Regions from separate parts of the Gordonia sp. CPCC 205333 genome, predicted to be linked through region 3. Evidence: predicted binding sites of a transcription regulator. Region 3 holds the regulator's gene; each other region holds the start of a gene.
What was found. Region 3 encodes LexA, which represses DNA repair genes until DNA is damaged. Its sites were predicted from a motif close to CGAACANNTGTTCG; they were not measured.
Positions count from the first base shown of each region.

Region 1: a site for LexA is predicted at 5,649-5,662, ahead of cofD (2-phospho-L-lactate transferase). Genes of this name have one in related genera too.
Region 2: a site for LexA is predicted at 3,969-3,982, ahead of AAFP29_RS15460 (error-prone DNA polymerase). Genes of this name have one in related genera too.
Region 4: a site for LexA is predicted at 1,979-1,992, ahead of AAFP29_RS16375 (DUF222 domain-containing protein). Genes of this name have one in related genera too.

Region 1 covers NZ_JBCLVI010000005.1:514,190-522,055, reverse strand. Annotated here, with positions in the region: gene glgA (glycogen synthase) at 1-533, opposite strand, end outside; gene glgC (glucose-1-phosphate adenylyltransferase) at 665-1,882, shown strand; gene AAFP29_RS20315 (hypothetical protein) at 1,866-2,327, shown strand; gene AAFP29_RS20310 (NUDIX hydrolase) at 2,449-3,048, opposite strand; gene AAFP29_RS20305 (coenzyme F420-0:L-glutamate ligase) at 3,045-4,409, opposite strand; gene cofD (2-phospho-L-lactate transferase) at 4,406-5,422, opposite strand; gene AAFP29_RS20295 (WhiB family transcriptional regulator) at 5,918-6,181, shown strand; gene AAFP29_RS20290 (metallopeptidase family protein) at 6,257-6,769, opposite strand; gene AAFP29_RS20285 (DUF3499 domain-containing protein) at 6,870-7,319, shown strand; gene AAFP29_RS20280 (hypothetical protein) at 7,350-7,866, shown strand, end outside.
Region 2 covers NZ_JBCLVI010000004.1:200,891-208,756, forward strand. Annotated here, with positions in the region: gene AAFP29_RS15455 (reverse transcriptase family protein) at 1-320, opposite strand, end outside; gene AAFP29_RS15460 (error-prone DNA polymerase) at 644-3,955, opposite strand; gene AAFP29_RS15465 (GntR family transcriptional regulator) at 4,077-4,418, opposite strand; gene AAFP29_RS15470 (hypothetical protein) at 4,433-5,338, opposite strand; gene AAFP29_RS15475 (hypothetical protein) at 5,509-6,450, shown strand; gene AAFP29_RS15480 (GntR family transcriptional regulator) at 6,447-6,836, shown strand; gene AAFP29_RS15485 (putative protein N(5)-glutamine methyltransferase) at 6,935-7,714, shown strand; gene AAFP29_RS15490 (SDR family oxidoreductase) at 7,836-7,866, shown strand, end outside.
Region 3 covers NZ_JBCLVI010000003.1:367,280-375,145, reverse strand. Annotated here, with positions in the region: gene hrpA (ATP-dependent RNA helicase HrpA) at 1-2,472, shown strand, start outside; gene nrdR (transcriptional regulator NrdR) at 2,465-2,956, opposite strand; gene AAFP29_RS11945 (LysM peptidoglycan-binding domain-containing protein) at 2,992-3,468, opposite strand; gene lexA (transcriptional repressor LexA) at 3,655-4,365, shown strand; gene ptsP (phosphoenolpyruvate--protein phosphotransferase) at 5,042-6,712, opposite strand; gene AAFP29_RS11930 (DeoR/GlpR family DNA-binding transcription regulator) at 6,854-7,627, shown strand; gene AAFP29_RS11925 (1-phosphofructokinase family hexose kinase) at 7,624-7,866, shown strand, end outside.
Region 4 covers NZ_JBCLVI010000004.1:392,797-400,662, forward strand. Annotated here, with positions in the region: gene murJ (murein biosynthesis integral membrane protein MurJ) at 1-880, opposite strand, end outside; gene AAFP29_RS16365 (potassium channel family protein) at 991-1,761, shown strand; tRNA gene AAFP29_RS16370 (tRNA-Gln) at 1,786-1,857, opposite strand; gene AAFP29_RS16375 (DUF222 domain-containing protein) at 2,124-3,536, shown strand; gene AAFP29_RS16380 (SDR family oxidoreductase) at 3,602-4,357, opposite strand; gene glmU (bifunctional UDP-N-acetylglucosamine diphosphorylase/glucosamine-1-phosphate N-acetyltransferase GlmU) at 4,567-6,051, shown strand; gene AAFP29_RS16390 (ribose-phosphate diphosphokinase) at 6,095-7,072, shown strand; gene AAFP29_RS16395 (hypothetical protein) at 7,122-7,682, opposite strand; gene arsC (arsenate reductase (glutaredoxin)) at 7,724-7,866, shown strand, end outside.

The DNA.
Region 1 (7,866 bases), on a different contig from region 3:
CGCACCACATGAACTCGCTCCGGCGCGATCCGCGGATAAGTGGCGCATACCTCGTCGCGCATTCCTGCGCTGACCGCGATCACCGCCGCGGCGTACTCCATCGCATTGCGTTCGGACCAGCTCGAGACCTGATAGCCGCCACCAAGCTGCTCGGCTTTCCACGGGCGGGAAGGTTCCAGTGAATGTGCGGTCACCACATGCGGGATCGAATAGAGCAGGCTCGACAGATGTCCGGCCAGCCCGGTGTACCAGGTATGCGAATGCACCAGATCGGCGTCGGCGAGCGCGGAGGTCATACGCAAGTCTGCTGAGAGAGTCGCGATCGCGGTGTTGGCGTCGGTCAGTGCCGCGTCGGGCTGATAGGTGAAAGCGGTGTCGCGCGGGACGCCCATCGCGTGTACGTCCACCTCGGTGAGGCTGCGGAGGTTGCGAACGAGCTCAGTGACGTGAACTCCAGCACCGCCATAGACCTCCGGCGGGTATTCGCGAGTGAGCACAGCGACTTTCGGGGAGCGGCCGGCGGGGAAAGTCATGCCTACGACGCTATCTCTCCGCATCGCGATGCGCGCGACAGTTGGCCGGACCGTGTCGGTGGTACGAGAAATACTCGGGCAGTTTCGGCCGCGCGGTGGCCGGTAGGACGGTGTACGGATAAGTTGAACGAGTGAGTTCTGGACCGAATGTGCTCGGAATCGTCCTGGCCGGTGGCGAAGGCAAGCGGCTCTACCCGCTGACCGCCGATCGCGCCAAACCGGCTGTGCCGTTTGGGGGTGCGTATCGACTCATCGACTTCGTACTTTCCAACCTGGTGAACGCGGGTTACGAGCGGATCTGCGTGCTCACCCAGTACAAGTCTCATTCACTCGACCGACATATCTCGCAGACATGGTGGTCGTCTGGTTTCCACGGTGAATACATCACTTCGGTCCCGGCGCAGCAACGCCTCGGGCCGCGCTGGTACACAGGCAGTGCCGACGCGATCCTCCAATCGCTGAACCTCGTCTACGACGAGGAGCCGGAGTACATCGTCGTATTCGGCGCCGATCACGTTTACCGCATGGACCCCTCACAAATGGTCAATGCGCATATCGCCTCCGGTGCCGGGGTGACCGTCGCCGGGATTCGGGTACCAAGGTCGGAGGCATTCGCATTCGGCTGCATCGACGCCGACGACAGCGGCCGCATCACCCAATTTCTGGAGAAGCCGAGTGACCCGCCCGGCACTCCGGATGATCCCGACGCCACCTTCGCGTCGATGGGGAATTACGTCTTCACCACCGAAGCACTTATCGACGCTATCAGGGCAGATGCCGCCGATCCGGACTCCGACCACGATATGGGCGGCGACATCATTCCCGCCTTCGTCGCGCGCGGAGAGGCGAATGTCTACGACTTCAAGGACAACGAAGTGCCGGGAGCGACCGAACGCGACAAAGGATACTGGCGGGACGTCGGGACCCTTGACGCGTTCTACGACGCGCATATGGATTTGGTGTCAATCCATCCCGTCTTCAACCTCTACAACCGTCGGTGGCCGATTCGCGGCGAGACACATAACTTGCCGCCGGCGAAGTTCGTGCGCGGCGGACTCGCGCAGGACTCTGTCGTCGGAGCGGGGTCGATCGTGTCCGCGGCGACGGTGAGTAACTCCGTTCTGAGCTCCAATATCACCGTCGGCGACGGGGCAGTAGTACAGGGAAGTGTGCTTATGCCGGGTGTGCGAATCGGCGCGGGAGCCGTCGTGCGCAACGCGATCCTGGACAAGAATGTGGTGATCGCAGACGGAGCCCAGCTAGGAGTGAATCTCGAACATGATCGTCAGCACTATGCAGTTAGCCCGGGTGGCATCGTGACGGTGGGTAAGGGTGTTCGGATCGAGTAGCGCGACCCGGCTGGGGGTGGCTCTGGGGGTGTTCGCGGCGCTGTGGTCAACGTCGGCGTGTACGACCGAGGGCACCGCACATCGGGTGCCAGGCACACTCGTCAGCACGGTCGTCGGATCGTGGACCGGCAGTTACACCTGCGCGCAGGGATCAACGAAACTGACCCTCACCGTCGAAGCGGCCGCTGATAACGGGACCAACCGAGCGGTCTTCACCTTTGGCCCCGGCGGCACCGATACGGCGTCGAGCGGTAGTTTCGCGATGACGGCGGCCGACGACCAGGTCGGCGGAATCGCTTTTACCGCAACGGAATGGATCGTTGCCCCGCGCAACTACGTGATGGTCAACGCACAGGCGGACAAAGTGTCGTCGACGCAGATGAGTGGCACAATCAGCGGCGAGGGATGCACGACGTTCTCGGTGACCAAGTCGACCGGGGTCTGACGCGACGTCGGGCGGGCCGGAGACTGGAATCTGCGCGGCGAGGTTGTGCAAGGGAACTGTTCCCTAGCCGACGTTGACTCGGCAGACTTCAGCCGGACAGGAATCTGCGCCCCGACGTCTGCTACCCGTTCACCAGAGCCAACCCGGCCGCGATAAGCGGCGTCAGGGTTATGTCGTCGGCATCGGTTGGCAGGTCGTCGACCGGCCACCACGCCAGGTCGACCGATTCGTCGCTGCGCGTGGGCTCAGGCAGCTCGCCCGACGAATCCCGTTGTGTTACAGCACAGAACTGCACGTCGAGATGGCGGGTGGGAACACCGAGCGAGCAGGTGATCGGATGGGTGTGCAGCCGCGCGATCGACGGCCGGCCGCTCGGCGATCGGGCTAGCCGCAGTCCCGGCAATCCCGACTCCTCGGTCGCCTCGCGTAATGCCGCCGCGTCGACCGACGGATCCTCGGGTTCCATATGTCCGCCCAACTGCACCCACCGCCCGATCCGCGGATGCAACGTCAGCAACGTGTGCGTGCCGCGATCGTCCAGGACAAGCGCCGACGCCGTCAAGTGTCCCGACGCCGAACGACGAAGGCAGGCATCGGGATTCGCGGCAAGAAATGCGAGATAGGTGTGTCGAAGCGAGTCCTGCCCGATGTCCCCAGTGGTCCACTCCGACAGCAATTCGACGGCGGAGCGCGCCAATACCCGGCCCGACGAGTCAGTCACCGGCGCACTACCCACTCATCGATCGGCGCGGGCGGACGCGGTGTCAGCGCGTCGTCGGGATAGCCGATCGCTATGGCCCCCAAAGGTTCCCAGTCGGCATCGAGCGCGAGCGTCGACCGCACCGCAGCCGGCGCGAAGATTGTCGACCCGACCCAGCAGCTGCCGACGCCGCGTACCGACAGGGCGACGAGCAGTCCCTGCACCGCAGCGCCCGCCGCGACGGTGAACATTGTGTGTTCGGCCGCCCGACGCCGCTCGTCCGGGTAGTCGTGCGCGCCATCGGGAACCAGGCACGGAACGACGAGTTCGGGTGCGTCATAAAGGATCTGACCGCGGCGCAGACGCTTCTCGATGGATTCTGGTGTCTTCGCGTCGTCGGTAAGATCGGCGCGCCAGGTCTGCGTCATCGCGTCAAGCATCGCGCGCCGCCGTTTACCGTCACGGACCCACACGAAGCGGACCGGGTGTGTGTGGTGCGGGGCGGGAGCGGTCAAGGCATCGGCGAAAGCGGCGTTCATCACTTCCTCGTCGACATTGCCTTCGACGAACCGACGCACTGAACGGCGAGTCAGTAGCGCTTCGCCCCGGCCCTGTAGGAGTGCCTCATCGGTCCCCAGCCGGAACAGATCCTCCTCGCCGGACCGGACCAGCGCCCGCGCGGTCGAACCGTCGTCGCGGGGCTTCAGGCCGCGAATCACCGCGACCGGCACGCCGGCGAGCTTCCCTTTCACGAGATCGGCTGCCGCGGCGATCTCGTCGGCCACCGCGATGTCGGTGACTATCAACGGATTTCCGTAGTCGTCGACGCCGCCTTCGTACGGATGGCTTACCGCGATACCCGATGCGCCGATGGCGACGTCTGTCTGACCGTTGCGCCAGGCGCGACCCATGGTGTCCGTCACGACGACGGCCACGTCGACTCCGTGCTCCTGCCGCAACGCGCTACGGGTGCGGGCCGCGCTGGCGTCGGGATCGACTGGCAGCAGAGCCAATTGGTCCGACGGCACATTCGATCCGTCGACGCCTGCTGCCGCTTGGACGAGTCCGTATGCGTTCTCGGTGATCAGCGTGCGGTTCTTGCGCGCCAACACCCGGACGGACTCTTGTTCGACAAGCTTGCGACGCAAGGCATCTCGCTCGTCGGGATCGGTCGGCGCTGACACCATTCGCCCCTCCGTCTTGGAGAAGATCTTGCTGGTGATCACCACGACGTCGCCATCGGCGAGCCAGGGGGCCGCCGCGGCGATCTCGGCCGCGACATGTGAACCCGGTCCGAATTCGCCCAGTCCGGTCACCGGCAGGATTCGCAGTTCGCCGCTCGCGCGATGATCGGAGATGGCCGCTGCCTTGTCACCGGTCACCGGTCCGCCTCCGGCATTGTGACGCCGACGAGTTCTGCCGCTGCGACAACCATTTTCGCCGTGGTCACCGGATCGGTCATCAGCAGCGGTGCGGTACCGATGGCGATCCCGTCGACCTGCGCGGAGTCGCCGTCGGCGATCAGCCAGCCGTCGATGAGTCCATTGCCGCTGCGCGCTCCGTAGTGTTCGGCGATCGCCTGCGCCGTGGTTTCCACCCCGATCACGGTCAGGCATTCATCGGCCATGCCCCGCAGGGGTTTGTTATCGATGACCGGGGAGATGCCGACCACCGGTGCGGTTGTATTACGCAGGGCCGCACGTAGTCCCGGCACGCTCATGATCGCACCGATCGACACGACTGGATTACTCGGCGCGAAGAGCACCAGATCGGCATCGGCGATGGCATCGACCACGCCGGGCCCGGGTTTTGCTTCCGACCCCACCTGGGCGAAGCCGAAAGTTGGGATCGCCGCACGATGTCGGACCCACCATTCCTGGAAGTGGATGGCCACCCGCTCACCGTCCTGGCCGCCCGGCTTGGACACCACGACATGCGTTTCGTGACGGTCCTCGGTGGCGGGCAGGAGTCGGACGCCGGGTTGCCACCGCTTGGATAGGGCTGCGGTCACATCGGCGAGCCGATAGCCGGCCTCAAGCATCTGGGTGCGGATCAAATGGGTCGCCAAGTCGCGGTCGCCCAATCCGAACCAATCTGGGTCGGCGCCATAGGCCGCGAGTTCTTCTTTCGCATGCCATGTCTCGTTCTGGCGTCCCCATGCGCGCTCGGTGTCGATGCCGCCACCGAGTGTGTACATACAGGTGTCGAGGTCCGGGCAGATGCGTACGCCGTGCATCCACGCATCGTCGCCGACATTTACGATTGCCGTGATTTCATGGGCCGCTGCTTGATGGTCGGAGTCGGTCGGGGGGAATGGCGTTACGCCGAGTAGTTCTCGAACTCCGAGCAGGAATCGAGCCCCACCAACGCCGCCGACGAGCACAGTCACCTTCACGAGGGTTCACTGTAGTGTGGGTCGTTCGTGGCGGCGCTGCCCGCTCCGTCGCCACCTGACCTCAGGTACGTGTCGAGCCCGGTTTTTACCGAAAGTCGGTGGTATAAAGCAAATTTTCCACTTTGGCTTGACCTGGGTACCCTTACGAGTATCTAATAACAACAGTGTCATTCCGGTTTTCGATATCGAGAATGTTGTGTGAGACTTCGCTGTCTAACAACATATTCGACAATTTGTTCGAAGTATCGGATGTTGGGTTTACACCCAGACGCTAGCGTGCGAGTGGAGAAGTTGTACTAGTGCGAGAAAATGCCCCCGGATGGGCGTCAGAAGTGACCAGTGATTGACGAAAACGATACTTCCAAGGAGGCGCCGGCGATGGCTTTTGAAAACCGCATCGGCAATGCCCTTGAACCGCACTGCAATACCCATGAGTTCAACACTCCGCTTCATCCCGCCGACCCGGGCGTGGACGCGGCGGGGGCTCGTAAGCATTTGTCGTTGGTACCCAACGACTTTGATCAACTGTTTGATGCGGTCGAGGAGCAGTGGCAAGAGCGCGCGTTGTGTGCGCAGACAGACCCAGAAGCATTCTTCCCTGAGAAGGGCGGATCAACCCGCGAGGCTAAACGCATCTGCCAAGGGTGTGAGGTCAAACCGGAATGCCTTGAGTTCGCGTTGCATAACGATGAGCGCTTCGGCATCTGGGGCGGACTCTCCGAGCGGGAGCGTCGTCGGCTCAAGCGCGGCATTATCTAGAACCACGTCGGCCCCGGCCGGCTCAGTTTCAAGGTTCGTCGTGCCAGGCGACGCTGTTCGACGATCCCAACAGGATCATTCCTCGGGACCTCGGTCGACAGTTTCCTCGTCGACGCCCAGATAGGTTGCGATCTGTTGCACAAGAACTTCGTGGACCAGGTCGAGTAAGTCGTCGCCACGTTTCGCGCGGCTCTCCAGAGGGCGCCGAAACAGGATGATGTGTGCCCGCGTTGGGCTGCCTTGGATGTCGATTCCCGCGTGGATGAGGCGTGCCAGCGGCACATTTCCGTCCGCGGTGACTTCTTCGGGCCATTCGACACGTTCGGTGTCGCGGGGAAGCATGCGCGGGATGTCGTCAACTGCCACGTCGAGGCCCGTCAGGCGCTCTCGCCAGCGGATATCTATATCGGCGAAAGCTTCCAAGGCGACCGCGTCGAATACGTCGGCTCGCGATCGCCAGGCTGGCACCTGTTGGGGTAACAGAGGGCTCCTGAGCCCCCGGCCGCGCCGGTCACGTCGCCGTCTCGGCGTTTGCCGGGCCGACGGCCGCGCGAGGGGTTGTGCGCGGGAACTGCGTCGGCTGGACATGGATATGGAGTCTAGATCCACTCGGGTAAATCGGTGAGGTTCGCCCGTTCGACGGTGTGTCAGCGACTGTCATCGGGGTTGTACGGGATAACCTCTACGAGTGAGTTCTCCTCGTCAGTGCCGCCGCCCGGGCTGCTCGCGTGCCGCCGTGGCGACACTGACCTTTGTCTACGCCGAGTCGACCGCGGTGATCGGGCCCTTGTCCACCAATCCGGAGCCGCATGCGTGGGACTTGTGTGTTGAGCACGCGGAAACCATAACGGTGCCGCGTGGCTGGGAAATGTTACGTAGCGAACGCACTTTCAGCGCACCACCCGAAGATCTGGAATTGACCGCGTTGGCGGAGGCAGTTCGCGAATCCGGTAAGGCAGTGGGCAGTGTGCCGCTCGATGGCCTCGATGACTTACCGCTGCATCGTTCCGCATCATCGAGTGCCAATGCTCGCTTCGACCGGATGGCACCCGCTGAAGGTGGGCGCCACCGTGCGCCGGTCAAGCCGCGTCCGGGTCGTCGCGGACATCTACGGGTACTTCCCGATCCCGTCGACTAGATCGGTGGTTGAGTCGATACGCTGAGACGTATGCGCTCTGACACCGCTGACCTCGACGACGTCGAGGAATTATTGTCCGCCGACCGGGACGGACTATTACAAGTCGTGGCACTCGCTGGCGCCCAGGTTCGGGCAATCGCCGAGGCCCGCCGTGAAGGTGTACTCGATGCCCTCGCTGATCTGCGTCCGCGGAGTCTGGTCATCGTTACCGGCGCGTCCACCGTCGGCGCCGATGCGGTGAGTTTCGTGGTCGCGGCGATGGGCGCGCGCGTCGACGTTCCGATTGTTGTTATTCCGACGATGCCAGGCTGGATCGGCCCGCTCGACGTCGTGGTGCTGGCCGGTGACGACGCGGGCGACCCCGCGCTCATCGACGCGGGTGCGCGGGGCGCGCGGCGTCGAGCCGAAGTGGTCAGCCTCGTTCCGTTGGAAGGACCCCTGCGCGATGCGGTGGCCGGACGAGTCATCGATCTGTCACCTCGGATACACGTTGCCGCGGAATTCCGGTTCTGTGGGTTGGTGGCCGGATTACTCGCCGTGTGCGCCG
Region 2 (7,866 bases), on a different contig from region 3:
ATGGTGATGTTCAACCAGGCAGCCAACGCGTCGACGTCGTTGATGGGCGGCAAACCGAATTCGGGTGCTCCTGAACGTATTTCATCGAATTCGACGATCCGGGGTCGCGGTGGCATCCCAGCAATCAGCGTGGAGAGTGCCGAACGCAATCTCACCGGTGGCACCGCGAACTTCTCGAGGATCTGCCGGGCCACTTCCTCCGCATCTGATGGTTCGATCGCTTCGACCAATGCGCCGCTTAATTCCGGTCGTATCCAGACGGTGTGGTCCCATGCACTGTCGCGCTGCGATCCGACCATCCGCTCTACTGCGGCAACCATGCGTCGTACCTCGTCCGGCGTGAAACGAGCGCCTGCCCCTAATCCCTTGCCGATCATCGGCCCTCCGTATCAACAAGTCAGGCGCGGGCGGGCAGAACGACCAAAACTTGTCGTCGGCCGCGCAAACGAGCACACGAAGTGTGCCGCGTTGCGCGAGACGCAATGCCATGCTGTACATGAACCCAGGGGTATCCCCTGAGACGGATCGCTGATCCAACCTCGTCCGTGCCCGCCACGCAGGACCCACCCTATCTTCTCCATCCTGCAACGGCACCTAGCCAACCTGGATCGGTGGAGGTCACTCGCCCCCTGGCTCGCTTAATCTAATGCCAGTCTCTCGACCGCATCCCTACCCGCAGATCCAACCGTTGTAGACGATCGGCCACCACAGTCACCGCACCCTGCGCATTCTGTACCTTGCCGCGCACTAGCAACGCCGTCGCCGTGCGCGCGAGTTCGGAATACCGCGACCACAACCCCACCGAACAGACCACATTCACCATGCCCGTCTCGTCTTCAAGATTGATGAACGTCACTCCCGACGCCGTAGCCGGGCGCTGCCGGTGAGTGACCGCTCCCCCGACGATGATCCGCGCCCCATCGGGCACCGACAGCAGCCGGTCCGCGACCACCACTCCCAGTGCGTCGAGCCGCGGGCGTAGGAATTGCGTCGGATAACTCGACGGCGTCACTCCGATCGCCCAGACATCCGCACCGGCCAACTCGATGTCAGACATGCCGGGCAGCATCGGTGGCGTCGCGACGGTCGCGGCTGCCAACGGCAACTGGTCGGGACGGTCGGCCGCCGCAGCACCGGCCGACCACAACGCCTGACGGCGGGTACCGCCGAACCGGGTGAGTGCTCCAGCGGTGGCCAGCGCCTCCAATTGGCGTTTAGTCAACCCGGCACGACGGGAAAGATCCGCGGCGCTGACATACTCGCCGCCACTGGTTCGTTCATCGACAATCCGTTGCGCAACCTCATCGCCGACACTGCGCACACTCGCCAACCCCAACCGCACCTCGGCACCCTCGGATTCCAGTGTCGCCCAAGACAATGACTGGTTGATGTCGGGCCGGTGTACCGTAACTCCATGCCGTCGCGCATCGGCGACCAACGACTGCGGCGAATAGAAACCCATCGGCTGCGCCCGCAGTAAGGCGGCGCAGAACGCCGCCGGATGATGCAACTTGAGCCACGACGAATAAAACACCAGCGAGGCGAAACTCTGCGAATGGCTCTCCGGGAAGCCGAAATTCGCGAACGCGGCCAGCTTCTCGAAGACGCGATCGGCGAGTTCTCCGGTAATACCGTGCAGTTGCGCCATCCCCTCGAAGAAGCGTTCTCGAAGCCGTTCCATCTTCTCCGGCGACCGTTTCGATCCCATCGCACGACGCAATTGATCGGCCTCGGTTGGATTGAACCCGGCGACGTCAACAGCCAGCTGCATCAACTGTTCCTGGAATAATGGCACTCCGAGAGTCCGTTCCAGCGCGTTACGCATCGACGGATGTTCGTAGTCGACTTTCTCATCACCGTTGCGACGGCGAATATACGGATGCACCGACCCACCCTGGATCGGACCGGGCCGGATCAGCGCCACTTCAACGACAAGGTCGTAGAAATTGCGCGGTTTCAGCCGCGGCAGCGTTGCCATCTGCGCCCGCGATTCCACCTGGAATACACCGACCGAGTCCGCCCTACACAGCATGTCGTAGACGGCTTCTTCGGTGAGATCGATCTTCGCGAGATCCACCTCGATACCTTTATGCTCAGCCAGCAGATCGATGGCGTAGTGCAGTGCCGAAAGCATGCCGAGGCCGAGCAGATCGAATTTGACCAAACCTATCGCGGCACAGTCATCTTTGTCCCACTGCAGCACGCTTCGATTCGGCATACGCGCCCATTCGGTCGGACAGACGTCGGCGATCGGCCGATCGCAGATCACCATGCCACCCGAATGAATACCCAAATGCCTTGGCAGTCCGGCTATTTCACCGGCGAGTCGCTTAACGTCGTCGGGCGCTTGCTCGGGAGTCTTGCTCCACGCATCCTGTTGCCCCGAGGCATATCCGAGTGCGCGAGCCATATCGCGGATACAGGAGCGGTGGCGATAGGTGATCACATTGGCCACCTGCGCGCTGTAGCGGCGGCCATATTTTTCGTAGACGAACTGGATGGCCTCTTCCCGGCGATCCGACTCGATATCGACGTCGATGTCGGGCGGGCCATCGCGTTCGGGCGACAAGAATCGCTCGAACAGCAGCTTGTTACGCACCGGATCGACCGAGGTGACCCCCAACGCGTAACAGACCGCCGAATTGGCCGCACTCCCCCGTCCCTGGCACAGGATGTCGTTGGTGCGACAAAAGCTGACGATGTCGTGCACCACGAGGAAATAGCCGGGAAAGTTCAACGCTTCGATAATCGTGAGCTCATGTTCGATCTGCTTGTACGCCTTGGGATTCGACGATGGCGCTCCGTACCGGCGCACCGCACCCTCCATTGTCAATTCGCGCAGCCAGGTTGCCTCGGTATGTCCGTCGGGCACCTTAAATGGCGGCAATTGCGGTGCGATCAAACCTAATTCGAAGGAGCAGTCGTCGGCCAGATCAACCGCGTTGGCGATGGCTTCGGGGTGCGCGAGGAGCAGCCGAGCCATTTCGTCGCCGCTCCGCAGATGCGCCCCGCCGACGGCTGGCAACCAGCCGGCGATGGTGTCCACATCGGTTCGGGCACGCGCCGCGGCCATCGCCATCGCGAGCCGTCGTCGATGTGGTCCGGAGAAATGCGCGCCGGTGGTAGCGACCGTCGGCACTCCCGACGCTGCGGCGAGGACCGCCAGCGCCGCATTGCGCTCATCGTCATCAGGCTGACCATAAGAAGTCAGTTCAACGACGACGTTGTCGGAACCGAATCGATCGACCAACTCCCCCAACGCTTTACCGGCCGCAGGCGGTCCGCCGCGGTCCAACGCCCGACGCACCGCGCCCTTGCGGCAACCGGTGAGGATCAGCCATTGCCCGACCGCGGCATCAGACAAGGCATCGACGTCGTAACGCAGTATCCCCTTCTCTCCCCCGGCCATATGCGCGTCGGCGATGGTGCGCGACAACCGCCGGTACCCCTCGGCCCCGCGGGCCAGAACCAACAGATGTTCACCGGAAGGATCGTGCACACCGGTACGAACTGCGTCATGCTCCAGTGACAGTTCCGCACCGAATACCGTCGGCATGCCGAATTCACGGGCTGCCTCGGCGAACCGGACGATGCCGTAGAAACCGTCATGGTCGGTCAGAGCCAGAGCTTTGAGGTCCAGGCGCTGCGCTTCCTCGACCATCGCCTCGGGCATTGATGCCCCGTCGAGAAAACTGTAGGCACTATGCGCGTGTAGTTCGGCGTACGGAACTGTCGAGCTGACTCGCTTGATCGACTCATCCGCGTGATACGCGTCGCGCTTACGTGACCAGGCCGGACCGTCACCACCATCGGGAACACCCTCATCAGCCAGGCGATCAGAGCCCGCCGGATAGGGCGGCGCGAACGTCTCCCCCGATCGGCCGCCCGATGGCGCTCGACCGGAGAGCACTCGCTCCATCTCCGACCAGGTCGGAGGTCCATTATGCCAGCCCACCCACCAAGTATATCGAACATATGTTCGCATCCATTGCGGAGGCGGACACGACCATGGCCAAGCCAGCTAGCGCAGAAAAATACGAGGTCGGCAGTCGGCACTAAGTGAGGTCATGGGCCGCTTAGCCGAGACTGCGAGCTACCGCAGCGACGATCGTATCGTCGTCGACACCGAGGGCCCGAGCTTGGGCGATATACGCCAGCGTCTGTTCCTCGAGAAGGTCTGCGGTTGGTCGCGGGGACGCGAGCACGGTGGTCCCCTGCCCACGCCGGGAGTGAATGAGTCCGCCGTGTTCGAGTTCGCGGTAGGCACGAGCGACGGTGCCCGTGGCGATGCCGAGATCGTTGGCGAGTTGTCGCACCGAGGGGAGTTTCGCTCCAACCTCGAACGCACCTTGCTCGATAGCGGCGGCAATTTGCCGGCGAATCTGCTCGTACGGGGGTGTGGGGTCAGTGGTGTCCACCGTGACCGCGGTACTCATCCGATAGTCGCGGACATGCGAGTGGCGATGGGGCGCGAGACAATCTGGACCACACCCCAGGTGTACACGGCAAACCAGGCGATCAGCGACCACCACAGTGCGACGCCAATAGGGTTCCACCAGCTCGGCGCTCCACACGGTTCGAAGTCCGAGGTGAGGACTTCGGCGAGGACCAGCGTGAACACCGCTCCCAGGATCGCGGCGAAGGAGGTGTAGATGCCAACTGCTGCTCGAATCGTCGAGCGCCGCAGGGCGTCATCTTCGGCTGCGGCGAAGACGTGGGTATCGGGTCGTGCACGGTTGGTCGCGGCGCGCGCCACAAGAGCGGTGAGGATCGCAGCGGTAGCGATGCTCCCAAGGCACGCCCAGGAGGTCGAGCGCTCGATAGTGGAATGTGAGCTTGCGCCATAGTCGTTCGGGTAGGGGCTAGCGCAAGTGATCATGACGCTGCCGCGATCATTGGTGAGAGCCAATGTTGCGACCGCCAGCGCAAAGAAGCCCAGGGAGGCGACTAGCGGGACAATCACGCCACGGACGGTGATGTACCGACTGGCGACGCGTGCGGCGAGGTTGGCGCCATGCTGGCCGGCAGCCGGGCGGTAGGCGACGTGCTCGCCGATGAGGAGACTGAGCAAGTATACGAGCGCGAGAGCAACAGGCGCCCAGACCAGAATCACTTCGGGCGAGTCGATCCCTAAGAGTCCGAGTGCGACAAAGGGGATCGCTATGGCCAAGGCGATCCCAACGACGAATCCCCCGATGCGCCAACCGATCAACCGCCGAAAGACCTTCGTGATGACGACGTGATCACCGGAAAGCGCGGATCGCGATCGCGAAAGCAGCGCAAGTCCAAATGCAGACGCGATACCAAGGACGGTTGGCAGGAACAGGATTAATCCCATGTGAATGTCTCCATGTATCGATGTAGCAACTGATTGATACGGCCAAGGTAATGCTTCCGTATTAGTGTGTCAACTTATTGATACGGATGGCTGAATTTGAACTAGTTGATTGACACAAGCAGTCGGTGCGTGAAAGCCTTGTATCAGTTTAATGACACAAGGAGAAGCGAATGTCGCCATTTCTGCTATCGATCGCCGCAATCGGCGTCCTCGTCTACGTCGTGACCAAAACCGTTATCCCTGCGGACTCGGCTCCACAGTCAGCGAGTTACCTCAACTACCGGCGAACGATGCGCAGGCGACTAAAGGTTGCCTTCATCATTCCCATCGTGGCAATGGCGGCTTCGCTGCTGTACGGAATGATCACGGTCGCGATCGACTCCGAACAGCCGCCGGACATCAAGGTCCTGCGTGTAGCACTCGGCGCACTATGGTGGCCCGGCCTCTTCCTTCTCCCCCTAATAGCGATGATCATCACCGAACGAACAACGCGACCATCGGGCCCTCGAATAGCCACCCTCGCACCCCGAGGCATCCGCACCCTGTTACCTCGGTGGATCCTCATCGCGGTCGGCACCGTCGGAACACTCGCCGCACTGAGCCCTATCGTCCTACTCTCCCCGATCGGCCGATCACGCATCCTCCTCAGTGCGAATAACCCTCCCCACCAAAGGTATTCGATCGACGCCACCGACCTCTGGATCAGCTACACCACTTTCATCACAGCCGCCGTCCTCGCCGCAGCACTCATTCACGCAACTACCCGCCGCCCCGACATCGACCCACTAACCGGCAGCGACAGTTGGTCGCGAAGCGGCACCGCAGTGCGCGCCCTGTGCCTGCTCTATATCCCGGCCACCGGAGTTATCGCCGACGTAGCCGCCATCGTGAAGAACGCTTCACTGGACTACGTGGACCACCTGCGCGCACATGGCGACACAATCGTCGGCTTGGGGTGGCTCAGATCGGGCACTGTCCCCTACATCGCCGAAGGCTTCGCCGCCCTGCTCTATCTGGGGGTCATCGTCGCGCTCGTCGCATTCGCCCGACCACCCGCACCCCGCGCCCTTGCCGCCCCGGCGCCGAGGAACGACCCAACCCCAGCCGCATGACATCACCACGCATTCGCATCGATGACACCGACCCCACCCCCGCATTCGAGCAGATCAGACAGCAAATCACCGGCCACATCGCCTCCGGCGCACTACCTGCTGGCGCGAAACTCCCACCCCTGCGGCAACTCGCCCGAGACCTAGGAATAGCCGTCGGAACCGCAGCACACGCCTACCGCGAACTGGAGGCAACTGGACTCATCGCGAGCCGACGCGGCGCCGGCACCCGCGTCACCGCCACACCTGTACCCGACGAATCGCTCAACCACGACGCACAGGCACTCCACGCCGCCGCAGTGCACTACCTCACCACAGCTGACCTACTCGGCGCTCCACCCCAAGCCACGCTCGACGCCGTGGTAGCAGCCCTACGCGCCCAACACTGACCGATCCTCCAGCACACAAGTTCGAAGGACGCCAATCGCGCAGCCACCCCTCGACCGACCTGCAAGACAAGTTCCTGTTATCCAACTAACGTCGAGACGTGGCCTCCCCTTTAGCGTCGGACGACTCACTTGTCGCCACCTTACGTTCTGCCGGATGCGTCTTCGCCGAAGAAGAGGCAGCTATCTTGCGCGACTGCGCCCGCTCCGACGCCGAGTTGGCAACAATGCTCGAACGTCGTTGCGCGGGCGAGCCTTTGGAGTATGTCGTCGAATGGGCAGAGTTTCATGGACTGCGAGTCGAGGTCACTCCCGGCGTCTTCATCCCGCGACGCCGTACCGAATTCTTGGTCGACCAGGCTATCGCACTGTCTCCCGACGACGCTGCCATCGTCGACATGTGTTGCGGCTCAGGCGCTATCGGCGCCGCGATCGCCGCTGCCAAGCCAGGCGCACATATCTACGCGGTTGACATCGATCCACGCGCGACAGCCTGCGCACGACGCAATCTGGCCCATGCCGCCGCGTCGGTCTACGTCGGTGATCTGTTCACCCCGCTGCCGGCATCGCTGCGCGGGCAGGTCGACGTCGTCGTAGCTAATGTGCCCTATGTCCCCCGCGGGGAAATCGGACTGCTGCCGGCCGAGGCTCGTGACTATGAACCGATCGACACCCTCGACGGCGGTCCCGACGGATTGCGGATCGCGGCACGGGTCATCGACGCCGCACGAGGGTGGCTCCATCCCGATGGTCACATCCTCTTCGAGATCAGCGATCCGCAGGCGGAGACGGCCGCAGCGATTCTGGCCTCGACCGGGTTCCGGGCACGCATCGTCGACGACCATGAACTCGGCGCAACAGTCGCCATCGGATCACGCTGACTCCGGTTCACAATATTTTCCGTCGCAAATCGTTGCCATGCGCCAATGTAAGTGTCACTCTGAGTAACAGATGTTTGCGCCTTCGCGCGAACTTGCCCGTGACAAACCTGGAGTGACCCTCATGACCAGCTATTTCATTACCGGTGGCAGTG
Region 3 (7,866 bases):
GTACTACATGAGTTGGGCGCGATCGAATCGCCCTCGGCCACTTCGGGTCCGCCGCGCCTGACCAGGGTCGGACGCGAACTCGCAACATTGCCGGTCGATCCGCGGCTGGGACGGATGCTCGCCGAAGGACATCACCTCGGCTGTCTCGATCACATTCTTGTCATCGCTGCAGCGCTGTCATTGCCGGACGTTCGCGAACGGCCAGCTGAACATCGTCAGGCAGCCGATGAATCGCATAAACGCTTCGATGTTCCAGGATCAGATTTCCTCGCCTATTTGGAACTCTGGGACTATCTCAACGAACAACGAGACACTTTGTCGAGCAGCAAGTTTCGACGAACCTGCGAGCGAGAGTTTCTGCATTGGGTGCGCATCCGCGAATGGCGTGACCTGCATCGGCAACTGACCTCTATCGTCGCCGACCTCAAATGGTCGATCCAACCGACCCAGCGCGATGCCGATGCCATCCACCGCTCGATCTTGTCGGGACTGCTGTCGAATATCGCGGCCCGCAACGGCGACACTCGCGAATACACCGGAGCCCGCAACACCACGCTGATGATCTTCCCCGGCTCATCGCTATCGAAGAAGTCGCCGCCATTCCTGATGGCCGCCGAAATGCTCGAGACCTCACGGCTATTCGCGCACACCGTCGCGCGGGTGGATCCGCTATGGGCAGAGAAGCTCGCCGGCAATCTGGTCAAACGTGTCTACAGCGAACCTCATTGGTCGTCCAAGCGCGGATCGACGATGGCCCATGAACGGGTCACCCTGTACGGCGTTCCGCTGGTCGCTTCCCGTCGCGTCACCTATACGTCCATCGATCCGGAGCTGTGTCGGGAGATGTTCATTCGGCACGCGCTCGTCGAAGGAGACTGGCGAACCGAGCACAAGTTCTTGGCACATAACCGTGCTCTGCTCGACGACGCCGCCGCCATTGAACATCGCGCCCGACGGGCCGACATCACTATCACCGACGATCAACTCTACGAGTTCTACGACAAGCGGATACCCGCCGACGTGACGTCGGCGCGGCATTTCGATACGTGGTGGCGCTCGGCACGACGCGCGGATGAGACCCTGCTCGATCTCACCGAAGCCGACGTCGTCGACAGTGCTGATGCACCGGTGTCCCCTACTGATTTCCCCGGCGCCTGGGCTCAGGGCACGTTACGACTCGACCTTGCCTACAAATTCGCACCGGGAGATCCCGATGATGGTGTGAGCGTGGTGATTCCGGCGGCGCTCCTCGATCATGTTCGGCCCGCGGGCTTCGACTGGTCAGTGCCAGGCATGCGCGCGGAACTGGCAACCGAGTTGGTGAAGTCACTGCCGAAGTCTCTGCGGAAGTCGATGGCCCCGGCATCTCGCTTCGCCGACGCCGCGTTGGCCAGACTCAAGCCGCGGTCGGAGCCATTGACCAAAGGCCTTGCCAGAGAATTGTCCGCGATGACCGGGTTATCCATCGCTGCAAGTGATTTCGATATCGAAGCGGTCCCCGCACACCTGCGCGTCAATTTCCGCGTCATCGGCGCTGACGGCGCTACGGTGTCGTCTGGCAAGTCTCTACCCGCCCTCCAGTCACGCGGCGGCTCACCAGCCAAGCGCACGGCGGCCATCTTCACCACGTGGACGGCGGACAGTATCGGCACCATCCCCTTTGAAAAGACCGAGACCGTTGCGGGACAACAGGTAACGCGCTATCCAACCCTGAAGGTAGTCGATGGCGGCGTCACCCGCACACTCGCGACGTCGTCGGCACAGGCTAGCCGGATGTTGCATACCGCTGTCTGCGCATTGCTCGCAGCGTCGCTCCCCGCCCTGCCGGTGCGAATCACGCGTACCCTCGACCCCGCCGGAACGCTCGCGCTCAGCCAAAGCCCCTATGCGACAAGCGAGTTGATGCTCGCGGAGTGCACCACCCGTGCCGTGCTCGAATGTGTGACTACTGCCATGACGGCCAATATTCGCACCGCCGAACAGTTTGACGTGTTGCGCAAAGACGTCGCCGGCCCGGTTGCGGAGAAGGCCCTATCGGTTTTCGATGCCGTGGTCGATACGTTGCGCGAAGTAGCGCCGGTGCGAGCGGAGATTGACGCGAATGCCGGCTCACTCGCCGCAGACGACGTCGCTGACCAAATGCATAATCTGATCTATCCGGGTTTCGTCGCATCAACGGCGTTGCCCCATCTGAAAGAGATGCCGCGGTATCTTCGGGGTGCGCGCACTCGATTGGAGCAACTGTCGCTCGCACCCGATCGGGATAACGCTGGTATCGCGATCATCGACCGTGTAGTTGAGGGGTGGAATCAGCGCCTCGCCCAACTCCCACCGGGTCGACGAGATGCTTTCAACGAATCGGCGACGTGGCTCGTCGAGGAGCTAAGGGTTGGCACCTTTTCCCAGCGCTTGGGAACGGCATATCCGGTGTCGGAGAAGCGGATTCGACGCGCCTTCGAGGAATTTAGGTGAGCTGCGAGTCAGTCTCGCCAGCTGCTTCACGGCGTTGGCCTACATGCTCACGCAGCTCATCGATCTCCTGCTGGAAATCGGCCAGCGACTCGAACGACCGGTAGACCGAAGCGAACCGCAGGTATGCGACTTCATCCAGATCCCGCAGTGGCCCCAGAATGGCCAGCCCAACCTCGTTGCTCGGAATCTCAGCCGATCCCGACGCACGGACAGCCTCTTCCACTTGCTGGGCGAGTAGCGCAAGGTCGTCCTCGGCCACGTCGCGGCCCTGGCATGCGCGCCGTACACCGCGCATAACCTTCTCTCGACTGAACGGCTCTGTGACTCCGTTGCGTTTGACGACGGCGAGGACCGCGCTCTCTACGGTGGTGAAGCGCCGACCGCATGCGGCGCAAGAGCGCCTCCGGCGAATCGCCTGTCCTTCATCGGCAACCCTGGAGTCGACGACCTTGGTGTCATCGTGTTTGCAGAAGGGACAGCGCATACCTAGAAGAGTAACCGCCATCATTTTCACGGGTTTCAGTAGACAGGGGTCACCAAAGCCTGACCCACACGAACACCCGACGACTCGAGGTGATTGAGTTCCACAATCTTGTTGATGACCGCCTGCGTGGGCAACTCTGGTGCGACGCGCGCAGCGACGGCGCTGAGCGATTCGCCGGCGCGCACATGGACCACCGAAGTCGAGGTCGGCGCGGGCGCTACTGACGCCTCGTAATTGCCGCCGACAACCGCGAAGAACCACACCAGCCCGGCCAGTGCAGCGCCGACGAGGACACTCGCCGCGCCGCGCCGTCGACGATAAACCGCCATCTGCCGAGCCTCGCGGGCGCGCATGCCGTCAGTTCCCGAGCAGCGTGTGCCGGTTGGCCATGAGATGTCGGGCCGACGGTTGAGCGGGCGGGTGGTCGAACCCGGCGTGCGGCGGGGCGCAGGCCTCGTCGGCGCTGCGAGACCGGCGCGCGGGGCGATACGCGGAGCGAGTGCTGCGGTCATGGTGTCCTCCTGGTGTACGAACCTGTGTTCGATGAACTTATGTTCGATTTCTAGCACGACCCACCGACAATGTCTCGCGACACGTCGAACAAATGTTTGAAAGTCCAGCTCGTCTCGTCTACTTTTGAGTGCAGACCGCCTTGGCGAGCCACCCGAAAAGCACCATCGAAGAAGGGAAACCAGCTGATGACCGAGCAGGGACCGTCGGACGATTCCGCGGCGAACGGCGCACTCGACGCAACTCTCGCCGAATCCGTCGAGGCGACGTTGACCACGCGTCAACGCGCGGTTCTGGAATACATCCGCAAGTCCGTTCGCATGCGCGGATACCCGCCGAGCATCCGCGAGATCGGCGACGCGGTCGGTCTTACCTCGACGTCATCAGTTGCCCATCAGCTGCGCACGCTTGAACGCAAGGGCCTGCTCCGCCGTGACCACAACCGACCGCGCGCGGTGAATATCCAGGACAGTGAGCCAGATCCGTCGGGCGATTCCCCCTTCGGCGGCGTTGCGACGATGCCGACACCTACCTTCGTCCCGGTACTCGGCCGGATCGCCGCCGGCGGACCGATTCTCGCCGAAGAAGCAGTCGAGGACGTGTTTCCACTTCCACGCGAACTCGTCGGCGACGGTTCGCTGTTTCTGCTGAAGGTCGTAGGCGAGTCGATGATCGACGCCGCGATCTGCGACGGCGACTGGGTAGTGGTTCGCCAGCAGAATGTCGCCGAGAACGGAGATATCGTCGCCGCGATGATCGATGGCGAGGCGACCGTGAAGACGTTTAAACGCAAACGCGGTCATGTCTGGCTGATGCCGCACAACGTTATGTTCGAACCGATCGCAGGCGACGACGCGACAATCTTGGGCAAAGTCGTCACAGTTCTGCGTCGCGTGTAGATACGAGGCGTCAGCTGAAGCCTGCGGGCACAACATCGGCGAGGGGCATACTCCCCCCTGGCTGCGGCCTATATGCGGACTTCAGCCGGCTGCGCACAGGCTGAAGTCTGCGGGGATTCGGTAAGTGGGGAGAATGACCCCTCGGAAGCCTCCAGCGCGCAGATTTCAACCTGGCTGAAACCTGCAGCGACGGTGCCATCGAGGGGCACGCTCCCTCGATGTCCGTCGGGCTCAGATTTCAGTCGATGGTTCGTACTTGACCGCACGTCGAGGCACGGTGGCTTGCCCGGCTGAGAACTGCTTGCCTGGCTGAGAACTGCATCGTCAGGTTGGTTGAGGGAAATACTCCCTGGGCAAAGTCCTGACTGCAGATTCGAGCCCGGCGGCAAGCAGACTGGAGTCTGTCCTCCCACACCCGCCGAGGGCGCGACTCCCCCGGCAGCCACCAAAACGCAGATTTGTTTGCGGCGCTCCCAGCCCGAAAATGCGTTTCCACCTTCATCGAGGGCAAATCTCCCCCTATCGCCGCCAGACCGCAGATTTCAGCTACGCCCTATAGTCCGCCGCATCCCAACCCCAGCAGCAACACGGCTGGACTCTGCAGCCGCCATCGTCTCCGAAGGAGATACTCCCCCGGCCGCGACCAAGGCGCAGCGTCCAGTCCGACGACAGCCCGTTACCCGCTCAGCGCCTGCGACGCCGCTGCCCTCGCCGCCGTCGGATCCGCCGTATTGAGCGCGCAGCGCGCCGCGTCTTCGCACGATGCCATCGTTACCTGACCCAGTCGGGCACCGACTGCCGCGGCGGCGACTGGCGCACTCGACAACGACGTGACGCCCATCCCGACAAGTACACAGGCGAGCAGCGGATCGGCCGCAGCCTCCCCACACACACCGACGGGCTTCCCAGCCGCACGACCGGCTGCGGCCACCATCGAGACCAACGACAGTACGGCTGGCTGCCAAGGATCGGTTAGCGCCGCCAATTCGGCCGACATCCGGTCCGCGGCCATCGTGTATTGAGTCAGATCATTGGTACCGATCGACACAAAATCCACTTCAGCCAGAATTGCGGGCGCGAGCAGCGCTGCCGCCGGCACTTCGATCATCACCCCGGCCGTCAGGCCCCGCCCGCGAGCGAGCGCCGCGAATTCCGCGGCCTCAGCGACCGTGGCAATCATCGGAGCCATCACCCAAACGTCGGCATCGCTCGCGGCGGCGGCCGATGCGATCGCGTCGAGTTGAGCTTCCCGCAGTTCCGGCTGGGCGCCGGCAATCCGGTTGCCGCGCACGCCCAACGCCGGATTCGCCTCCTCGGGACTGTTCACAAACTTCATCGGTTTGTCCGACCCGGCATCGAGTGTCCGGATGACCACCTTGAGGCCGCTGAACGCATCGAACACCCCGCGATAACTCGTCACCTGCTCAGCGATCGTCGGAGCCGCCGCACGATCCAAAAAGGCCAGCTCAGTACGGAACAGACCGATCCCGGCCACCGGCTTCGACGATGCTGCCCGCGCCGATGCACCGTCGGCGACGTTGGCCAGGACAGCGACGTCGATTCCGTCCGCGGTACGTCCCGGACCAGCCCAGGCGGCGACCAAATCCGCTTGTGCCTGCCAGTGCGTCGCTGCGGCCCGCGCCGCCGCCGGTTCAGGTTCGACGTCGACCGTCCCTGCGGTGCCATCGACCAGAACCGACGTTCCGGTGCCGATGGTGGCCAGATCGCCAACCGCGACGATGCACGGAATCCCGAGTTGTCGCGCGATGATCGCGGTGTGACTCGTCGGACCACCGAGACGGGTGACCAACGCGACTACCAATTGCGGATCCAGGCCAGCCGTATCGGCAGGGGCCAGATCGTCGGCAAAGAGGATCGACGGCGAATCAGGCACTGGCACACCCGGTTCGGGCGAACCTGTCAGTGCAGCCAGTACGCGGTCGCGTACGTCATTCAGGTCGGTGACCCGCTCGGCCATCAGGCCGCCGAGTTTGGTGAACAAGTCGGCGAACTGTTTAGTGGCGGCGACCGCCGCGTCGGCCGCCGGGCTACCGGCATTGATGAGCTTGCCCGCGGCGGAGAGCCAGCCACGATCTTCGGCGAGGCTGGCAGTAGCACTGAGTACCTCGGCGGCCACGCCCGTGCTGGCCGACGCTCGATCGCGCAGTTTCGCGGCGACGTCCGCTGCTGCGGCGGAGAACCGATCGACCTCGCGCACCCGATCGACGTCGGACAGTTCCACTGTCGACGCAACGAATTCCGGGCGCGGGCCCGGCCAGATCACCGGCCCATAGGCGATACCTGAAACGACCGGCGTTCCGGTCAACTGCTGGATGGCGTCCGACACGCGATTCACCTTTCATCGAGCTATATATGTGATCTAGATTACGAGAAATACTTGACTTGTCAACACATTCGGGGGTAAAACAAACGATATCAACACAAATCTTCCCTGATATCAACATATTGGACGAGAGGAGGCGACTCTATGTATGCCGCAGAACGACATGAGGCAATCGCCGGGGCCGTGCGCGAACACGGCAGGGTGTCAGTCCTCGACTTGGCAGCCCAGTTCGACGTCACCGGCGAGACGATTCGCCGGGATCTCGCCGCCCTCGAACGAACAGGTCATGTACATCGCGTACATGGCGGCGCAGTCGATCCCGGCCTGACTACCCTCGACGCGGGCGAACGGCCACTCACCCAGCGCATCACCGAACACAGCGAGGCCAAAATCGCGATCGGCATCGCCGCGCAGCAATTCTTGCCGACCGCGGGTGGATCGGTCTTCTTCGACGCCGGAACCACCACCTATCAGGCGGCGCGCGCACTCACCGACCCTCGCGAGCTGACTCTTGCGACAAACGCTCTGGGTATCGCCGCGACTCTGGCCAAGCTCCCCGCAGTGAACCTGCACCTCATCGGGGGGCGACTTCGCGGTCTCACGCAGGCCAGCGTCGGCGCCGACACCGTCGCCGCCATCGCCAAGCTTCGAATCTCCGTCGCCTTCGTCGGCACCAACGGACTGTCGGCCCGCCACGGCTGCTCCACTCCCGATCCCGACGAGGCGGCAGTCAAGTCGGCGATCGTCGCATGCGCGAATCGTGTTGTAGTGCTTGCTGATTCATCGAAGTTCAACAGCGACGAGCTCGTATCGTTCGCCCCCCTGTCCGAAGTTGACGTCATCGTGACCGATTCGGACGCCGATCCCGCGGATATCGCACGACTCACCGAACAAGGAATCGAGGTTGTCACCGCATGATTCTCACTGTCACTGCCAATCCCAGCGTTGATCGGACCGTTGAACTCGGCGAACCACTGACACACGGCACCGTTCAGCGCGCCAACGCCACACGGGTCGAAGCCGGCGGCAAGGGCGTCAATGTCGCGCGGGTCGTCGCCACCGCGAGCAGTGACACTATCGCGATCCTGCCAGCGAACCGCACCGATGCGCTCCTGGGACTGCTCGACGCCGTTGAGTTGCCTTACCGATACATCAAC
Region 4 (7,866 bases), on a different contig from region 3:
TGGACACCGCGACGACACCGTAGGGAAGCGCGATCAGCAGGTCGGCATATGTATAGGTCGACACACTCGCACGGTCGAAGGCAACGTGCGTGACCACTACAACCCCGATTTGAGAGGCGATCACGTACACGATCACCCAGCCGGCCAATCTGGCTCCGGTCCGGATCGGCCGCATCGTATAAGGCAGCACACGAACGCGCCATCGCCATCGAAACCCGGTGCGCCGCAAGATGACCAGGCACCACCCCGCCTGCCCAACAATGCCAACGGTGGTCCCCGCGCCCAGAACCAGTACTTGCATCGGCGAAATGGACGACGGCGAGAGCACAGTCGGGCCGGGCAGCGCGACAAAGATCCCCACCGTGACAATGACGATCAGGTTGTTCGCCAGCGGTGCCCACGACGGCGCACCGAAACTGGCCCTAACGTTGAGAACAGCTGTCACCAAGGCAGCTATCGCGTAGAAGAAGACTTGGGGCAGAAAGCAATACGCCCACAATCGCGTCAAATCACGCTGTGCGCCCGCCCCGACGAAGAAGTCGGCCAGCCACGGAGCGACGGCCACCATCGCAGCAGTGACGAGAAGGGCCACGACGACCGACACGTTCAGAAATCGCTGAACAAACTCGTCGTCGATGGCGCGACTTCGTAGCCGGGAACGAGCGAGGATCGGAACCACGACACTGGACAGCACACCGCCGAGCAACAGCGAGTAAACCATGTTCGGAAACACATTCGCACCGTTGTAGGCATCGGCGACGGCACCAACACCGAGAACTGCGGCAAGTAGGACGGTACGAAGGAATCCGGTTGCACGCGACATCAGCGTCGCGATGGCCACCTGTCCACCCGAGGCAGCCAAGCCGGTGCGAGCAATCACTTCGCGAGTGTGGCAGTCGAAACTGATGGGAGGTTAAGCCACGAAGCGGCGTTGGGCGAGATTCCCAGTTCAAGGCACTCGGCCGCCCTCGCTCCGAGTATTTTCGACTGATGAATTACACGTCATCGGGTTTTGATCGGTGGTTACGTCTCTTTGAATGGCCACTCTTCGGGGCAGCAGTCATCTTCCTGATCGCGTACGCCGCACCGATCATAGAACCTGACCTTACAACAGAGCTCCGAGAAGCCTGCTCAACAATCACCATCGTTGTTTGGGCGCTTTTCATAGTCGACTACATCACCCGATTGGCCCTTGCATCCGACCGCTGGTTATTCGTCCGCAAGAACCTATTCGACCTCTTCGTCCTCACCTTGCCGATGCTGCGACCGCTACGGGTCCTGCGATTGCTGGCCGTACTGTCGATCTTGAACCGGGCCGGGTCGCGCTCGCTACGCGGCCGTGTCGTCGTCTACGCCGCGGCCGGGGCGGTCACGGTGCTTGTCATCGCGTCGCTCGCCATCACCGACACCGAACGCGGACAACCGAATTCGAATATCACCGGCGTCGGCGACGGCTTGTGGTGGGCGATCACGACGATGACGACCGTCGGGTATGGCGACCGATATCCAACAACAGTCACCGGTCGATGTGTTGCGGTGACACTCATGATTGCCGGCATCGCCCTGCTCGGCGTGGTCACGGGTATGTTCGCATCCTGGCTCGTCGAAGCGATCGAAGACAGCGAAGCGGCGCAAGACGAAACAACCTCCGCGATCGCCGACTTGACTGCTGAGATACGCCGACTCCGCGTCGAGCTAGCGGAGATTAAGAGCCCTGAACCCCCAGTAGCCCCCGAGGCGATGGTCGCGGAGCCGAACTGACTCCCACCATCGGGTAAACCGCTGCTCCGCCACCAGGACTCGAACCTAGAATGCCTGAACCAAAATCAGGAGTGTTGCCGATTACACCATGGCGGATTACTGCGCAGATGATTGTGCCACACGCCGACCGTCGAACGCATACCAACTTCCAGTGAGGCTTCGCGTCGCAAAATTGGCTATCGAATCATGTTCCCAGTCAGGTATTTTAGTGTATAATCGAATATATCTTCGATCCAGGAGGGATGATGGAATCGACGTCGAAAGAGTCGGTGGGGGCATCGAACCTCCCTGAGTCGCCACTTGAGTTGGCCCGGCTCCTTGAATCGGTCACGAACCGATTATCTACCGTGTGTCTGACAGAAATGGCCGACGAAGCCAGCGTCGAGTTACTCAAAACCGTCGAGCGGGCACGCAATAAGAGCGTCATCGTGTCGGCGCGGACTGCGTTAGAAGTGTCCGACCGCGGCGCCTTTCGGGCCGAGGGCTATTTCACCATCTACCCATTCTTGAGCCAGGGACTGCGACTTGGGACCACTGAAACGCGACGCCGGATGACTCAGATGCGGTCGTTGGCTTCGATGACCAGCGCACAAGGTGAATGGCTCGACCCGAAGCTGCCGGGCACCGCAGCCGCAGTCGCCGACGGCGCGATCACTGCCGACCACGTATCGGTGATCGCAGCGGTCATGACGAAAATCCCCAGTGCGATCGCACCCGACGTCGTCACCCGCGCGGAAACAATCCTGGCCGACGCCGCGCGCGAACTGACCCCGCACGACACCGCTCGAACCGGGGATCGCATCGTCGCGCACCTCGATCCCGACGGGCAAGCAACCGACGACACAGACCGCAAACGCCGTCGCGGACTCAGCCTCACCCCGCAAGACACCCAGTTGATGTCGAACCTACGTGCCACCCTCACTCCCGAACTGCGCGCCAAATTCGAAGCCATCTTGACCCGATGGGCCGCCCCCGGCATGAATAACCCCGACGACCCGAACTCGCCAACCGGAGCCGACGACACTAATTCCGACCAACTCGACACCGCCCGCGACCGCGACCTACGTTCGCAAGGTCAACGCAACCACGACGCACTCGTCGCGTTATGCGACTTCGTCATCGGCAACAACGGTCTCGGCCATCCGGATCGACTGCCGGCCGAAATCGTCGTCACCACCACTTTGAGTGAACTCGCCGCCCATGCTGGCTTCGCGTTCACCGCGACCGGTACTCATCTGCCAATTGTCGATCTGCTAAATCTGGCCGCTGACGCAAATTCGCACCTCGCAGTGTTCAAGGACCACACCAGCGAAGTCCTCTACCTCGCCCGCGGCAAGCGTTTCGCCAGCAAAGCCCAACGACTCGCGTTGTTCGCCCGCGACCGTGGCTGCACCGCCCCCGGCTGCGATGTTCCCTTCAGCCGGACCGAAGCTCACCACATGCCCGACTGGGCTGACGGCGGGGCCACCGACATCGACCATCTCGGCGCCGCCTGCGGCAAACACAACCGCAGCGTCGGGCGCCGCCCGGGACAGTGGGAGACCACCGTGACCGATGCCGGACGCGTCGGTTGGCGTCCCACTGGCACCAACCATTCGCTGCACGTCAACACCGTTCATCACGCCTACCTCAACGTCACCAGACCGCCAGACAGACCTCCCGAGCCGCCAGGCAACTATCGTCACTCGATCATCGAAGCGCACCTAACCGTCGCCGACGTAGCACGCTCCCAACATTCGGATCTCTTTTTCGGCAGACAGTTGGTGCGACACTAGATCGACAAATGGGGCCTGGCCGTGCGTACACACGGCCAGGCCCCATCGAGTCGTGAGACTGGCGTTTAGTCCTTCGGACCGCCAGCTACGTAAACAACCTGGCCCGACACGAAGCCCGCACCCTCACTCGCGAAGAACGAAGCGGTATGCGCGATATCCTCCGGCGCGCCAACACGATTCACTGGAATCTGTGCAGCGCTGAACTTCTTGAACTCCTCGAATTCGACGCCCATCCGAGCTGCGGTCGCCGCAGTCATCTCGGTCTCAATGAATCCCGGCGCGATCGCATTCGCGGTCACCCCGAACTTGCCCAGCTCGATGGCAAGGGTCTTAGTGAATCCCTGCATACCGGCCTTGGCGGCCGAGTAGTTCGCCTGGCCGCGGTTACCCAACGCCGACGTCGACGAGAGGTTGACGATACGACCCCAGCCGGCGTCGACCATATGCTTCTGACACGCCTTGCTCATCAAAAACGCACCGCGCAGGTGCACTCCCATGACCGCGTCCCAATCATCGACGCTCATCTTGAACAGCATGTTGTCGCGGATGATGCCCGCATTGTTGATCAGGACAGTCGGCCCGCCGAGTTCGGCGGCGACCTTCTCCACCGCTGCTGCGACCGACGCTTCGTCCGATACGTCGGCACCGACAGCGATGGCCTTACCACCCGCATCAGTGATCGCGGCGACCGTGTCAGCGCACGACTCAGCACTCAGGTCCAGTACGGCGACGGCCAGACCATCCGCGGATAGACGCTTGGCGACAGCCGCGCCGATTCCTCGCGCGGCACCGGTAACGATGGCAACTTTCTGTGCGGTCATCTCGTTCAAATCCTCATTTCGACTTTGGTCACGATGAATGATTGGGTTCCCAGTCGTTCTTAGCACTCGCTCAGATCACCATGTATCGGCAGGTCGGGTTACTCGCGAGTTGGGTTGTACCGAGTGACCTGCGTAGGATCGCCACCGGCGCATGTGTCCACAAGACACACGCCAGCCAGCGCAACCACAACTTTCCGCGGAGGTCATTGATGACGACGGGGCAGGGCAACCACCACGACCGCTCCACACCATCGGCAACCGCGGTGATCGTGCTCGCCGCAGGCGCGGGCACCCGGATGAAATCGAAGACGCCCAAGATCCTGCATGAAATCGCAGGTCGCTCCCTGGTGGGACATTCACTACACGGCGCAAACGGCATCGCACCCGCACATCTCGTCGCAGTGGTCAGTCACGAACGCGATCGCGTCACCGCTGCTATCGCTGACATCGCCGGCGAACTCGGCCGCGACGTCCTCATCGCCGACCAAGACCTCCCGCGCGGCACCGGCGACGCCGCACGCGTCGGATTGACCGCGCTCCCCGACGACTTCGACGGCACCGTACTCGTCACCGTCGCCGACGCCCCGCTCCTCGACGGCCCGACGCTTACCTCGCTCCTCGACGCGCACACCACCGCTCCGACTGCCGCGGTCACCCTGACCAGCTTCACCGCCGACGACCCGACCGGATATGGCCGCATCGTCCGCGACGATGACACCTCGGATGTACAAGCGATCGTCGAACACAAAGACGCCACCGAACTCCAGCGGGCGATCACCGAGGTCAACGCCGGTATCTACGCCTTCGACGCCGCCATGCTGCGCGATGCGCTCACCCAGATTTCCACCGATAACGTGCAGGGCGAGTACTACCTCACCGACGTCGTCGAGATCGCCCGGAAAGCGAACCGCCCCGTCCGTGCGTTCAGCGTCTCCGATCCGGCCGTCGTAGCAGGCTGCAACGACCGCGCCCAACTCGCCGAACTCGGCGCCGAACTCAACCGCCGCATTATCCGACGCCATCAGCTCGCGGGAGTAACGGTCGTCGACCCGACGTCCACCTGGATCGACATCGACGTCACCATCGCCGAAGACGTCCGCATCGAACCCGGCACCCAACTGCACGGCGAGACGATCATCGCGACCGACGCGATAGTCGGCCCCGACAGCACCCTGACTGACGTGACGGTCGGTGAAGGCGCATCGGTCATCCGCACCCACGGCAATTCCGCGATCATCGGCGACGGCGCAACGGTCGGCCCATTCGCCTACCTCCGGCCGGGGACCCACCTGGGAACGGGCGGTAAGATCGGCGCGTTCGTCGAGACGAAGAACGCGCAGATCGGGGCTTCGACCAAGATTCCGCACCTGACCTACGTTGGGGACGCGGTGATCGGCGAGCACAGCAACGTCGGAGCGTCGAGTGTCTTCGTCAACTACGACGGCGTGAACAAGCATCAAACCGTGATCGGTTCGCATTGCAGAACCGGTTCGGACAATATGTTCGTCGCTCCGGTCACCATCGGCGATGGTGCGTACACCGGCGCGGGAACCGTTGTCCGGCAAGATGTCCCACCGGGCGCTTTGGCGGTCTCAGGTGGGCCACAACGCAATATCGAGAATTGGGTTACTCGCAAACGACCCGACACCGCAGCCGCGGCCGCAGCCAAAGCCGCCCAGCAAGACCAGAACTGAACCGCATGACGTCTCAGCCCGCTCGACACCAGATTGAGGAAAGATGACCTGGACCACCGACAACCAGAAGAACCTGATGCTGTTCTCTGGCCGCGCCCATCCCGAGTTGGCCGACGCCGTCGCCGACGAACTCGGCGTCAAGGTCACCCCGCAAACCGCGCGTGACTTCGCCAACGGCGAGATCTTCGTCCGGTTCGAGGAGTCGGTTCGCGGCTCGGATGCCTTCGTACTGCAGAGCCATCCCGCCCCACTGAACAAGTGGCTAATGGAACAGCTCATCATGATCGACGCGCTCAAACGCGGGTCGGCCAAGCGCATCACAGCGATCCTCCCGTTCTACCCCTACGCGCGCCAGGACAAGAAGCACCGCGGCCGTGAGCCCATCTCGGCCCGCCTCGTCGCCGACCTGCTCAAAACCGCTGGCGCCGACCGCATCATCACCGTCGACCTGCACACCGACCAGATTCAGGGCTTCTTCGACGGTCCGGTCGACCATATGCACGCACAGGGCCAACTCGCCGACTACGTCCGTGAGCACTACGGCACCGACAACATCTGTGTGGTCTCCCCCGACTCCGGTCGCGTCCGCGTCGCCGAGAAATGGGCCGATGCCCTCAACGGCGCACCGCTGGCCTTCATCCACAAGACACGCGACCCGCTGGTCCCCAATCAGGTCAAATCCAACCGCGTCGTCGGCGACGTCGAAGGCCTCACCTGCGTCCTGATCGACGACATGATCGACACCGGCGGCACCATCGCCGGCGCCGTGAAGGTCCTCAAGGATGCCGGTGCCGGCGAGGTCATCATCGCTACCACGCACGGCGTATTCTCCGACCCGGCTGCCGAGCGTCTCGCCAACAGTGGTGCGAAGGAAGTCATCGCGACCGACACGCTGCCGATTCCGACTGAGAAGCGCTTCGCCAACCTGACTGTCCTCACCATCGCGCCACTGCTTGCGCAGACCATCCGCGAAGTGTTCGAAAATGGTTCGGTCACAAGCCTTTTCGATGGCAGCGCGTAGCTCGTAAGTACCGGAACGGCCCGCACCGGTTCGGTGCGGGCCGTTTTGTCTATGCGGCTCGACGTCGCCGGACGAGCACAACGCCGACGATTCCAACTGTCAGCAGCGCCAGCGCGCCGATACTGGTAAGCGCAATTATCTTGCCATTCGATGCTGGAATATCCGGAGGCTCACGGACCTGCGACTCTGACAGCGCGTCAAAGCGGTCGCCCGCCAAGGCGACAGTGGCTTCGGGATCGAGATTGCCGCAAAGGCTAGCTGTCCATTTGGGCTGGCCGCTGCCAACGCCGCTATCGGTCAGGACGATGACACGTTGGCGCCCGATGGGCATATCGACTCCGCAGGCTGAACTCGAAGCCGCACTCTCCACGGTAATTCGCTGAGCGACAGCACGTTTGAAACTGTGGGCGATTTCGACAGTGAAGTAGGCGTTGTAGTCCGGCCCCTCGACGCGTGCCACCGGCGTACCGACGACAATCGCATCGGCATGCCGAACGGCATCCTCGGGAGCGCTTGAGACGCAACTACACGCACATGCGCGGCCTTCTCCCGTAACAATTCCGACGAACACAACAAGCAGTGCCCCGAGTAGCGCCACCCACCTCAACATCCTCCGACCGTACCCGTCGGCCGCAAGTAAGATCACCGATCGTGGACGCAACCATCTATCACAACCCCCGCTGCTCAACCTCGCGCAAAACTCTCGACCACCTGCGCGCCGCGGGCGTCGAGCCGACCGTCGTGAAATACCTCGATGAGGGCTGGACTCGCGATCAGTTGGTTCAGCTATTCGC